Regions from separate parts of the Kribbella sp. NPDC004138 genome, predicted to be linked through region 3. Evidence: riboswitches for the same ligand, from Rfam matches in the RefSeq annotation. Region 3 holds a riboswitch; each other region holds the start of a gene.
What was found. A riboswitch is a leader RNA that binds a small molecule or an ion and turns the genes downstream of it on or off. The one in region 3 is predicted to bind ZMP and ZTP.
Positions count from the first base shown of each region.

Region 1 (3,260 bases), on a different contig from region 3:
CGCTGTTGTGCCGAAAAAGCTGCGCTTTTCGCGACCGATCCATCCTCGCTCGTGGTCGTTCCCGCCGCGCTACTGGGTCGCAGATAGTCGCATTGGCAACAAAAAACCCCTTCCGCCGGGTTGGCTGAAGGGGCGCGCTCGACTCTGTGGTCGCGTCAGTCGGCGCGCCGCACAAGTACGAGGAGAATCGATCGCATGTAGGCATTATTCGCCGACAACCGGCGAGCGGGTCAAGTTGGGCTCGCTCGTATCTCAATATCTGGGACAAGCGTCTTACGATCAGCGTGTCGGTAACTTGATGCCACCGCAATGGCTCTGTGAGGTTAATCAGTCACATACTGGGGTCGCGCGCTCGAAGGTTTCCACCGCCCCCTCTCCCGATCGGAGTGACCATGCGCCTCTCGGTACGAATCCTCGTGGCGGCCGTTGCCGTCGCCCTCTGCGGATCGCTGTCACTGACCGCCGCCGCGGCCGACACCCGGACGACCATCGTCAACGCGGCCAACGGCGAGGTGGGCCAGCAGGAGACACCGCCCGGCAGCAACTGCAACCCGTACGGACCGTGCGAGGCGTGGTGCGCGCACTTCGCCACCTGGACCTGGCGGCAGGCCGGCATCCAGATCCCCAACTACGGCTTCACCGGCGACATCTACACCTGGGGCCAGGGCAAGGGCCGCACGCACGACGGCGACACCGGCATGCAGCCCGGTGACATCGTGCTCTACGGCACCAGCCCGGATGACACCGACACCAGCGTGCACACCGGCGTGGTCGTTGCCGTCGGCACCGACGGCAGGATCACCACGGTCGAGGGCAACTCGGGCAACGAGGTGCGCAAGCACGGGCCGTTCGACCCGCAGCACGCCGGGAACGCCGGCCGTCCCGCCGACATCTACGCCTGGGTCTCCGCGGTCTGATCCCCTGATCGAGCCGGTGCGGCACTCGTCCCCCGCACCGGCTCCCCAACTGCCTGGTCCGGGGGAGGACCTAGCATGCGAAAGGTGACTGACGATCCGTACGGCGACGAGCAGCTGGTGCATCTGTACGACCTGGACAACCCGCCGGGCGACGACCACGCCTACTACCGGTCACTGGCCGAGGGCACGACGAAGGTCATCGACTTCGGCTGCGGCACCGGTCTCCTCACCCGTTCCCTCGTTGCACCGGGCCGGGCGGTGATCGGCATCGACCCGAGCCCGACGATGCTCGGCTACGCACGCCGCCAGCCGGGCGCCCAGGCGGTCACCTGGATCGACGGCGACCATCACGTGGTCGAGCCGAGCGGCGATGCGGATCTCGTGGTCAGCAGCGGCAACACGATGATGCACGTCGCGGAACACCAGGCGTCGGTGACAGCGCTCGCCGCCGCGCTGCGTCCCGGTGGGATGTTCGCGTTCGAGTCGCGCAACCCGGCCGCCCGCGCGTGGGAGCAGTGGACGAGCGACGCGACGTACGGCGAGCGCGACACCGCGGCCGGGCATCTGAAGGAGTGGCTCGAGCTGATCGAGATCGCCGGCGGGCGCGTGGTGTTCGATGCCCACAACGTCTTCCCGGACGGCCACGACGCGGTCTACCGCAACGTCTTGTACTTCCGGACGGCCGAGGAGATCACGGCCGATCTGCGGCAGGCCGGGTTCACCGACGTGACGATCGAGAGCGGGTGGCACGGGCAGCCGCTGACCGCGGACGCGCCGATGCTCGTCGTCCGCGCCACGAAGTAGTCTGGGCCCACCGCGACTGGCGAGGGTGGATCACCACCAGGGAGCGAACTACAGGGCGTCGTCCGCCTGGGCGCCTCCGATCGACTCGGAGGTCCCGATGCGCCTGCGGTACGGAACGAATCCTCATCAGACGGCCGCTGTCGAGCACCCGCCGTTCACGGTGGTCGCGGGCGAACCGTCGTACATCAACATCCTCGACGCCCTGACCGGATGGCAGTTGGTGCGCGACGCCGCGCGGACGCTCGGGAGGCCGGCAGCGGCGTCGTACAAGCACGTCTCCCCCGCCGGCGCGGCACTCGGCGAGACCGTGGCGGCGGCGTACACCCGCGCCCGGGACGCCGATCCGAAGTCGTCGTACGGCGACTTCGTGGCGGTCTCGCACCCGGTCGACCTGGAGCTGGCCGGCGTGCTGAAGCGGGTCGTCTCGGACGGGATCATCGCGCCCGGGTACGACGAGGGCGTCGTCGAGATCCTGGCCGCGAAGAAGCGCGGAACCTACCTGGTGCTCGAGGTCGACCCGGAGTTCGAGCCGCCGGCCGAGGAGGTACGCGAGATCTTCGGCGCGCGGCTGACGCAGGAGCGCGACGCGCTGCCGATGCCGCGCGACCTCCCCGACGATGCCGTGCTCGGCCTGATCGTCGCCCGCTACACCCAGTCGAACACCGTGGTGATGGTGAAGGACGCGGTGGCGATCGGCATCGGCGCCGGCCAGCAGTCCCGCGTCGACTGCACCCGCCTGGCCGGTGAGAAGGCCGCGCTGTGGTGGTCACGCCGCTCGGACGAGCCCCTCACCGGCGTCACGATGGTGTCCGACGGCGTACTCCCCTTCAGCGACAACGTCGACGAGGCGCAGCGGTACGGCGTCACGCACATCGTGGAGCCCGGCGGGTCGATCCGGTCCGGCGAAGTCGCCGCGGCGTGCGCCGAGCGAGGCATCCGCCGGACCGTGACCGGTGTCCGGCTGTTCCGGCACTGATCAGGGAGCCGAGCCCACCTTCTCCCGTGGCGCCGGGGGCGCCGGCGGCGATCCGCCCTCGAGTTGGATGTCGGGCACGATCCGGTCCAGCCAGCGCGGCAGCCACCAGGCGCGCGGGCCGAGCAGCGTCATCACGGACGGGACCAGGATCATCCTGACGATGCTGGCGTCGATCAGCACGGCCACGGCCATGCCGACCGCCAGCATCTTCACCGTCGGGTCGTCGTCCTGGACGAAGCTCAGGAAGACCACGATCATGATCGCGGCCGCCGTGGTGATCACCCGCGCGGTCGCGCCGATCCCGATCGCGACCGCGCGGTGGCTGTCCCCGGTCGCGATCCAGGCCTCGTGCACCCGGGACAGCAGGAACACCTCGTAGTCCATCGAGAGCCCGAACACGATCGCGAACATCAGCATCGGCACGAACGACGGGATCGGCACCTTCTCGTCGATCCCGACCAGCGACGATCCCCAGCCCCACTGGAAGACCGCGACGATCACGCCGTACGCGGCCCCGACCGACAACAGGTTGAGAACCGCGGCCTTCACGCCGATCAGCAGCG
Region 1 is NZ_JBSGFZ010000007.1:112,545-115,804, reverse strand. It holds gene ACWEOO_RS11745 (CHAP domain-containing protein) at 393-917, shown strand; gene ACWEOO_RS11740 (class I SAM-dependent methyltransferase) at 1,002-1,721, shown strand; ZMP/ZTP riboswitch at 1,724-1,800, shown strand; gene ACWEOO_RS11735 (5-aminoimidazole-4-carboxamide ribonucleotide transformylase) at 1,819-2,697, shown strand; gene ACWEOO_RS11730 (MMPL family transporter) at 2,698-3,260, opposite strand, start outside.
Region 1: linked by a shared signal. The riboswitch ahead of ACWEOO_RS11735 (5-aminoimidazole-4-carboxamide ribonucleotide transformylase) and the one ahead of ACWEOO_RS06080 (bifunctional 5,10-methylenetetrahydrofolate dehydrogenase/5,10-methenyltetrahydrofolate cyclohydrolase) in region 3 are both predicted to bind ZMP and ZTP.

Region 2 (3,260 bases), on a different contig from region 3:
GAACGCGGCGCTCGGCGTCCTCGACCCGGAGCGGGCCGGCACCGGATCGGGTCTGCTGCAGGCGTTCCGCCAGGTCGGCGGCACGGTGGGGGTCGCCGTCCTCGGCACCGTCCTGAACTCGGTCTACCGCCACGACGTCGACACCACAGGTCTGCCGGCGCAGGCAGCGGACGCGGTCGAGAAGGGCCTCGGCGGCGGACTCGCGGTGGCCGCGAAGACGGGGTCGGCCGATCTTGCGAACAGCGTGCGCGACGCCTTCCTGACCAGCCTGAACACCACGATGTGGGTGTCCGCCGGCATCGCTGTCACCGGCGCGGTCCTCGCGGCCGTACTGATGCCGAAGCGCGCCGCGAAGCCCTCGCCGGACGTGCTGACGGGTGTGCAGGACTCCTGATCACACGACACAGCGCCCGCTCCACGGGGGAGCGGGCGCTGGTTTGCGTGTCAGTTGAGCACGAGGCCCGGGTACAGCGGGAACTTGTCGAGCATCTCGGCCGAGGCGGCCTTGGTCTTGTCGGCGACGCCGTCGGCCAGCACGTACTTCGCCTTGGACGGTGCGCCCGCGGAGGTGGTCGTCGGCGTGGTCGCGGAGAGCACGTCGACGATCAGCTCGGCGACCCGGTCGAACTCGTCGGCGCCGAAGCCGCGCGTGGTGAGCGCCGGCGTACCGATCCGGACGCCCGACGTGTACCAGGCGCCGTTCGGGTCGCGCGGGACGGCGTTGCGGTTGGTGACGATGCCCGCGTCGAGCAGCGCCGACTCGGCCTGCCGGCCGGTGATGCCGTACGACGAGACGTCGAGCAGGACCAGGTGGTTCTCGGTGCCGTCCGTCACCAGCTTGACGCCGCGCTTCATCAGGCCGTCGGCAAGCGTGACCGCGTTGTCGGCGACCGCCTGCGCGTACTCCTGGAACGAGGGCTGCCGCGCCTCGGCCAGCGCGACGGCCTTCGCGGCCATCGTCTGGCTGAGCGGGCCGCCCAGGACCATCGGGCAGCCGCGGTCGACGGACTCGGCGTACTCCGGCTGGCACAGGACCATGCCGCCGCGCGGCCCGCGCAGCGACTTGTGCGTCGTGGTCGTCGTGACGTGCGCGTGCGGGACCGGGTCGAAGTCGCCGGTGAAGACCTTGCCCGCGACCAGGCCGGCGAAGTGCGCCATGTCGACCATCAGAGTCGCGCCGACCTCGTCGGCGATCTCGCGCATCTTCGCGAAGTTCACCTTGCGCGGGTACGCCGAGTAGCCGGCGATCAGGATCAGCGGCTTGAACTCGCGGGCCTTGCGGGCGACGTCGTCGTAGTCGAGCAGCCCGGTCGCCGGGTCGGTGCCGTAGGAGTGCTGGTTGAACATCTTGCCGGAGATGTTCGGCCGGAAACCGTGCGTCAGGTGACCGCCGGCGTCCAGCGACATGCCGAGCATCTTCTGGTCGCCGAGCGCCTTGCGGAGCTTGGTCCAGTCCTGTTCGGTCAGGTCGTTGACGTGCTTCGCGCCCGCTTCGGCCAGCGCCGGGGACTCGATCCGCTGGGCCAGGATCGCCCAGAACGCGACCAGGTTCGCGTCGATACCGGAGTGCGGCTGGACGTAGGCGTGCGGAGCGTCGAACAGGGCCCGCGCGTGGTCGGCCGCGGTCTGCTCGACGGTGTCGACGTTCTGGCAGCCGGCGTAGAAGCGGTGCCCGATGGTGCCCTCGGCGTACTTGTCCGACAGCCAGTTGCCCATCGTGAGCAAGGTGGCGGGGGAGGCGTAGTTCTCACTCGCGATCAGCTTCAGCGAGGACCGCTGGTCGGCCAGCTCGGCCTTGATCGCGCCGGCGATCGTGGGCTCCACCGCGGCGATCACCTGCAGCGCGTTGTTGTACGCGGCCGACGCGGCGGCGGCGTCGAAGGGTTGAGTCATCGTTGTCTCTCCTGCGGTTGCAGTGGGTCGCCGGCACCCAGGCGCACGGTGCCCGCGTTCTTCGCTCCCCGGTGGTTCTCCACCTAGCGCGCCAGTCGCGACGCCTCACCCTATCGCGCGCGCCGCCCCCGTCGTCGCTTACGTCCGAAGAACTGGCGAGACGTCACTCCGGTTCTTCGGACGCAACGTGTCAGAGGGCGCGGTCGATGATTGCGGGGAAGGGGGTTGAGCGGGGGAGAGTGCCGAAGACACCGCCCCAGTCGTTCGCCAGGCGGGACGCGACGAAGGCGTCCGCGACAGTGGGGGTCGAGTTCCGGATCAGCAGCGAGGCCTGCAGGCACAGGGCCATCCGCGCAGCCAGTCGGCGGGCACCTGCTTCGGCATTCTCGGTGTCAGCAAGCGCTTGCAGTACGTCGTTCGCCGCCGCGTCCAGCCGCTGATCGGCACCCTGAACGGCAGCCATCTCCGTCAGCCACGCGTCGAGCGACTCCGGGCGGCGCAGCGCCCGCAGGACGTCGAGCGCGTTGACGTTGCCCGACCCCTCCCAGATCGAGTTCAGCGGCGACTCCCGGTAGAGCAGCGGCAGCCCGGACTCCTCGACGTACCCGTTCCCGCCGAGGCATTCCAGCGCCTCGGCCACCATGAACGGCGTCCGCTTGCACACCCAGAACTTCGCGAGAGGTAACGCAATCCGCCGAAACGCCGCCTGCTGCGGGTCGCCCGCGGTCGCGGCGTCCACCGCGGCGGCCAGGCGCATCCCCAGGGCCGTCGCTGCCTCGGACTCGATCGCGAGATCCGCCAGCACGTTCTGCATGGCAGGCTTGTCCGCCAGCAACCCACCGAACGCGCTCCGGTGCCGCGTATGCCAAACAGCCTCGACCAGCGCCCGCCGCTGCAGGGCCGCGGAGCCCAGCACACAGTCCAGCCGGGTCGCCGCGACCATCTCGATGATCGTCCGCACTCCGGCGCCCTCGTCTCCCAGCCGGTACCCGATCGTGCCGTGGAACTCGACCTCCGACGACGCGTTCGACCGGTTCCCGAGCTTGTCCTTGAGCCGCTGCAGCGCGAACGGGTTCCGGTTGCCGTCGGCAAGAACCCGCGGTACGACGAAGCAGCTCAGTCCGTCCGGCGCCTGCGCCAGGACCAGGAAGAGGTCCACCTGCGGCGCGGAGCAGAACCACTTGTGCCCGTTCAGCTGGTACACGTCCCCGGCGGGGGTCGCGGTGGTGAGGTTCGCCCGGACGTCGGAGCCGCCCTGCTTCTCGGTCATCCCCATCCCGGCGAGTACGCCGCGCTTCGCCCCGACCGGCAACCGCCGTACGTCGTACCGGGTCGACGCCAGCTGTGGGACCCATTCCTTGGCGAGC
Region 2 is NZ_JBSGFZ010000014.1:60,290-63,549, forward strand. It holds gene ACWEOO_RS20725 (DHA2 family efflux MFS transporter permease subunit) at 1-394, shown strand, start outside; gene ACWEOO_RS20730 (glycine hydroxymethyltransferase) at 445-1,893, opposite strand; ZMP/ZTP riboswitch at 1,922-2,002, opposite strand; gene ACWEOO_RS20735 (acyl-CoA dehydrogenase family protein) at 2,084-3,260, opposite strand, start outside.
Region 2: linked by a shared signal. The riboswitch ahead of ACWEOO_RS20730 (glycine hydroxymethyltransferase) and the one ahead of ACWEOO_RS06080 (bifunctional 5,10-methylenetetrahydrofolate dehydrogenase/5,10-methenyltetrahydrofolate cyclohydrolase) in region 3 are both predicted to bind ZMP and ZTP.

Region 3 (3,260 bases):
CTTCGATGAGCGTTCCCTTCTACGTCTCGCCCGAGCAGCTGATGCGGGACCGGGCGGACTTCGCCCGCAAAGGCATCGCCAAGGGCCGCAGCGCGATCGCGCTGCAATATGCCGACGGCATCCTGTTCGTCGCGGAGAACCGCTCGCCCGCACTGCACAAGGTCGCGGAGATCTACGACCGGATGGCGTTCGCCGCCGTCGGGCGGTACAACGAGTTCGAGAACCTACGGATCGCCGGCGTCCGGCTCGCCGACATGCGCGGGTACTCCTACGACCGCCGCGACGTCACCGGCCGGGCGCTGGCCAACGCCTACGCGCAGACCCTCGGCGCGATCTTCTCCTCCGGCGGTGAGAAGCCGCTCGAGGTCGAGATCCTGGTCGCCGAGATCGGCGCGAGCCCGGCCGAGGACCAGATCTACCGGCTGACCTACGACGGCTCGATCGCCGACGTCCGGGGGTACGCCGTGATGGGCGGCCCGGCCGAGCAGGTCGCGGACTACATCGGCGAGCACTACAGCGAGGGCATCTCGCTGGCCGGCGCGCTCCGGCTCGCTGTGGACGCGCTCGGCCACGACGGCACCGAGGTCCGGGAGCTGACGCCGGACCAGCTCGAGGTCGCGGTCCTGGACCGGACCCGGTCGCAGGTGCGCAAGTTCAAGCGGATGTCCGAGGAGACGCTCGCCGGCATCCTGAGCGAGTCCCGCCCGGCCGAGGCCCCCACGGAGCCGGCCGAGGAGGAGTCCGAGGCATCGGGCGAGTCGCCGGCGGACGAGGCTCCGGTGGCCCCGTCCGAGGACGACGCGCCGGTCGCGCCGCCGGAGGATCCCGACACCGACCGTCCGCTGTGACGGACCGGCACGAGAGCTCAGCCGCTACCGAGGAGGTGGCGGCTGAGCAGTTCTCGGGCCAGTTGGATGTCGCTCGGGTCGGGGATCCGGAGCCGTGGGAGCTGCTGGGGGAGGAGCCCGGCTTCCACCGGTTCCTGACGGTGAACCTGCGCCGCTACCGGATGCCGGACGGCCGCGAGGTCGACTGGGACGTGTTCGGCCCGAAGTCCGCGGCCGGGATCACGTCCGGCGTGACGGTGCTGCCGTTGACCCCCGAGGGCCGGATCGTGACGGTGCGGATGTTCCGGGCCGGTCCGGACCGGGTCGTCACCAACCTGCCGGGCGGCTATGTCGAGCCAGGCGAAGAGCCCGCGCTCGCCGGCGCCCGGGAGCTCGAGGAGGAGACCGGCTACCTCTGTGAGTCGCTCGACATCGTCGGCTGGCAGTGGTCGTCGGCGTCCTCGACGTACCGCAAGTACGTCGGGATCGCGCGCGGCTGCCGCCCGGACGGGAAGCAGCAGCTGGACGAGACCGAGGACTGTGTCCCGGTCGAGCTGACCGTCGACGCGTTCCGCGCCGAGCTGCGCACTCCCGGTGCGATGACCGGAATCGACGCGGCCTATCTGGCGTTGGACCACGCAGGATTGCTTTGACACACTGCGGAGGATCGATATGAGCGACTGGAACGCGAACGTCATCGAGGAGTTCCGGGCGAACGAAGGCAAGGTCGGAGGCCAGTTCGAGGGTGCACCGATGGTGTTGCTGCACCACTACGGCCGCAAGAGCGGGCAGGAGTACGTCGCTCCGACGATGTATCTCGCCGACGAGACCGACCCGGACGTGATCTACGTCTTCGCCAGCAAGGGCGGCGCGCCCACCGACCCGGAGTGGTACCGCAACCTCGTCGCCGCCGGTAAGGGCACCGTCGAGATCGGCACCGAGAAGCACGACGTCACGGTCACCGACGTGACCGGCGCCGAGCGCGACCGCATCTACGCCGAGCAGGCGCGCCGCTACCCGGGCTTCGCCGATTACGAACGCCGGACCGCCGGTGTCCGGACCATCCCCGTCCTCGCGCTGAAGCGCGCGTAAGGGGCCGGTATCCTGGCGGCGGACCGCGACTGGCGCTGAGGTGGACGACCACCGGGGAACGGTCTGCCATCCGGCTTCGCCGCGCGCCTGGGCACCTTCTGCGACACAGGAGTGCTCCAGATGACCGCTGATCTCATGATCGGGACCGATCTCGCGGCCGAGATGGTCGCCAAGGCTGCCGAGCGCGCCCGCGCCCTGCAGGAGCAGTACGGCGTCCAGCCGTGCCTGGCGACTGTTCTGGTGGGTGACGACCCAGCCTCGGCGACGTACGTGCGGATGAAGCAGAACCGCTCGAAGAAGGCCGGGATCGCGTCGCGCAGCGTCGTACTGCCGGCCACGACGACCACCGCCGAACTCGTCGCGGAGATCACCAAGCTGTCCGGCGACCCGGCGGTGCACGGGATCCTGCTGCAGCACCCGGTGCCGGCGCAGATCGACGAGCGGGCCGCGTTCGAGGCGATCGACCCGGCGAAGGACGTCGACGGCGTGACCATGCGCTCGTTCGCGGCGATGGCGTTCAATGACACCAAGGACCCGAGGTTCCGGTCCGCGACGCCCGGCGGGATCATGCGACTGCTCGCGGCGTACGACGTGCCGCTCGAAGGGGCGCACGCGGTGGTGATCGGCCGCAGCCCGATCCTCGGCAAGCCGGCCGGCATGTTGCTGCTGGCATCGAATGCGACCGTCACGTACGCGCACTCCCGGACGCGCGACCTGCCGGAGCTGGTCCGGACCGCGGACGTCGTGATCGCCGCCGTCGGCAAGGCGAACTTCGTCCGCGGCGACTGGCTGAAGCCCGGCGCCGTGGTGGTCGACGCCGGATACAACGAGGGCAACGTCGGTGACGTGCACTTCGCGGAAGCGGCCGAGGTCGCCCGGCTGATCACGCCGGTCCCGGGCGGCGTCGGGCCGATGACGATCGCCCTCCTCCTGGAGCAAACCGTCGACGCCGCCGAGGCCCAGCTGCGTTAGCGGTCGCAGCCGCCGTCCTTGTCCGGGCGTGAGTGCGGCCGGGCGACGTCGTCGATGCCTTTGTAGGCGTACGGATCGGTCCCGGCGACCATGACGATGTCGCGGTAGTCGTGCTTGGCGACGTGAACGCCGTCCGGCGCGGAGTGCCAGGGGAGCAGCGACTCGGCGCTCATGTAGTGGTTGGCGAGCGCGCGGCGGAGTCCGCGCCGGCCGGTGTTCGGCAGTGATCGGTGCAAGAGGTATCCGTTGAAGATCACCGCCGAGCCGGCCGGCACCTCGACCGGTACGGCGTCGTCGTCGGAGTACGGGAAGTCGAATGCCTCCACCGTGCAGTCGAAGCGGAGATCGTCCTGCTCCCGATCGGGATAG
Region 3 is NZ_JBSGFZ010000003.1:397,884-401,143, reverse strand. It holds gene prcA (proteasome subunit alpha) at 6-848, shown strand; gene ACWEOO_RS06090 (NUDIX hydrolase) at 884-1,480, shown strand; gene ACWEOO_RS06085 (nitroreductase family deazaflavin-dependent oxidoreductase) at 1,500-1,919, shown strand; ZMP/ZTP riboswitch at 1,935-2,019, shown strand; gene ACWEOO_RS06080 (bifunctional 5,10-methylenetetrahydrofolate dehydrogenase/5,10-methenyltetrahydrofolate cyclohydrolase) at 2,040-2,891, shown strand; gene ACWEOO_RS06075 (phytanoyl-CoA dioxygenase family protein) at 2,888-3,260, opposite strand, start outside.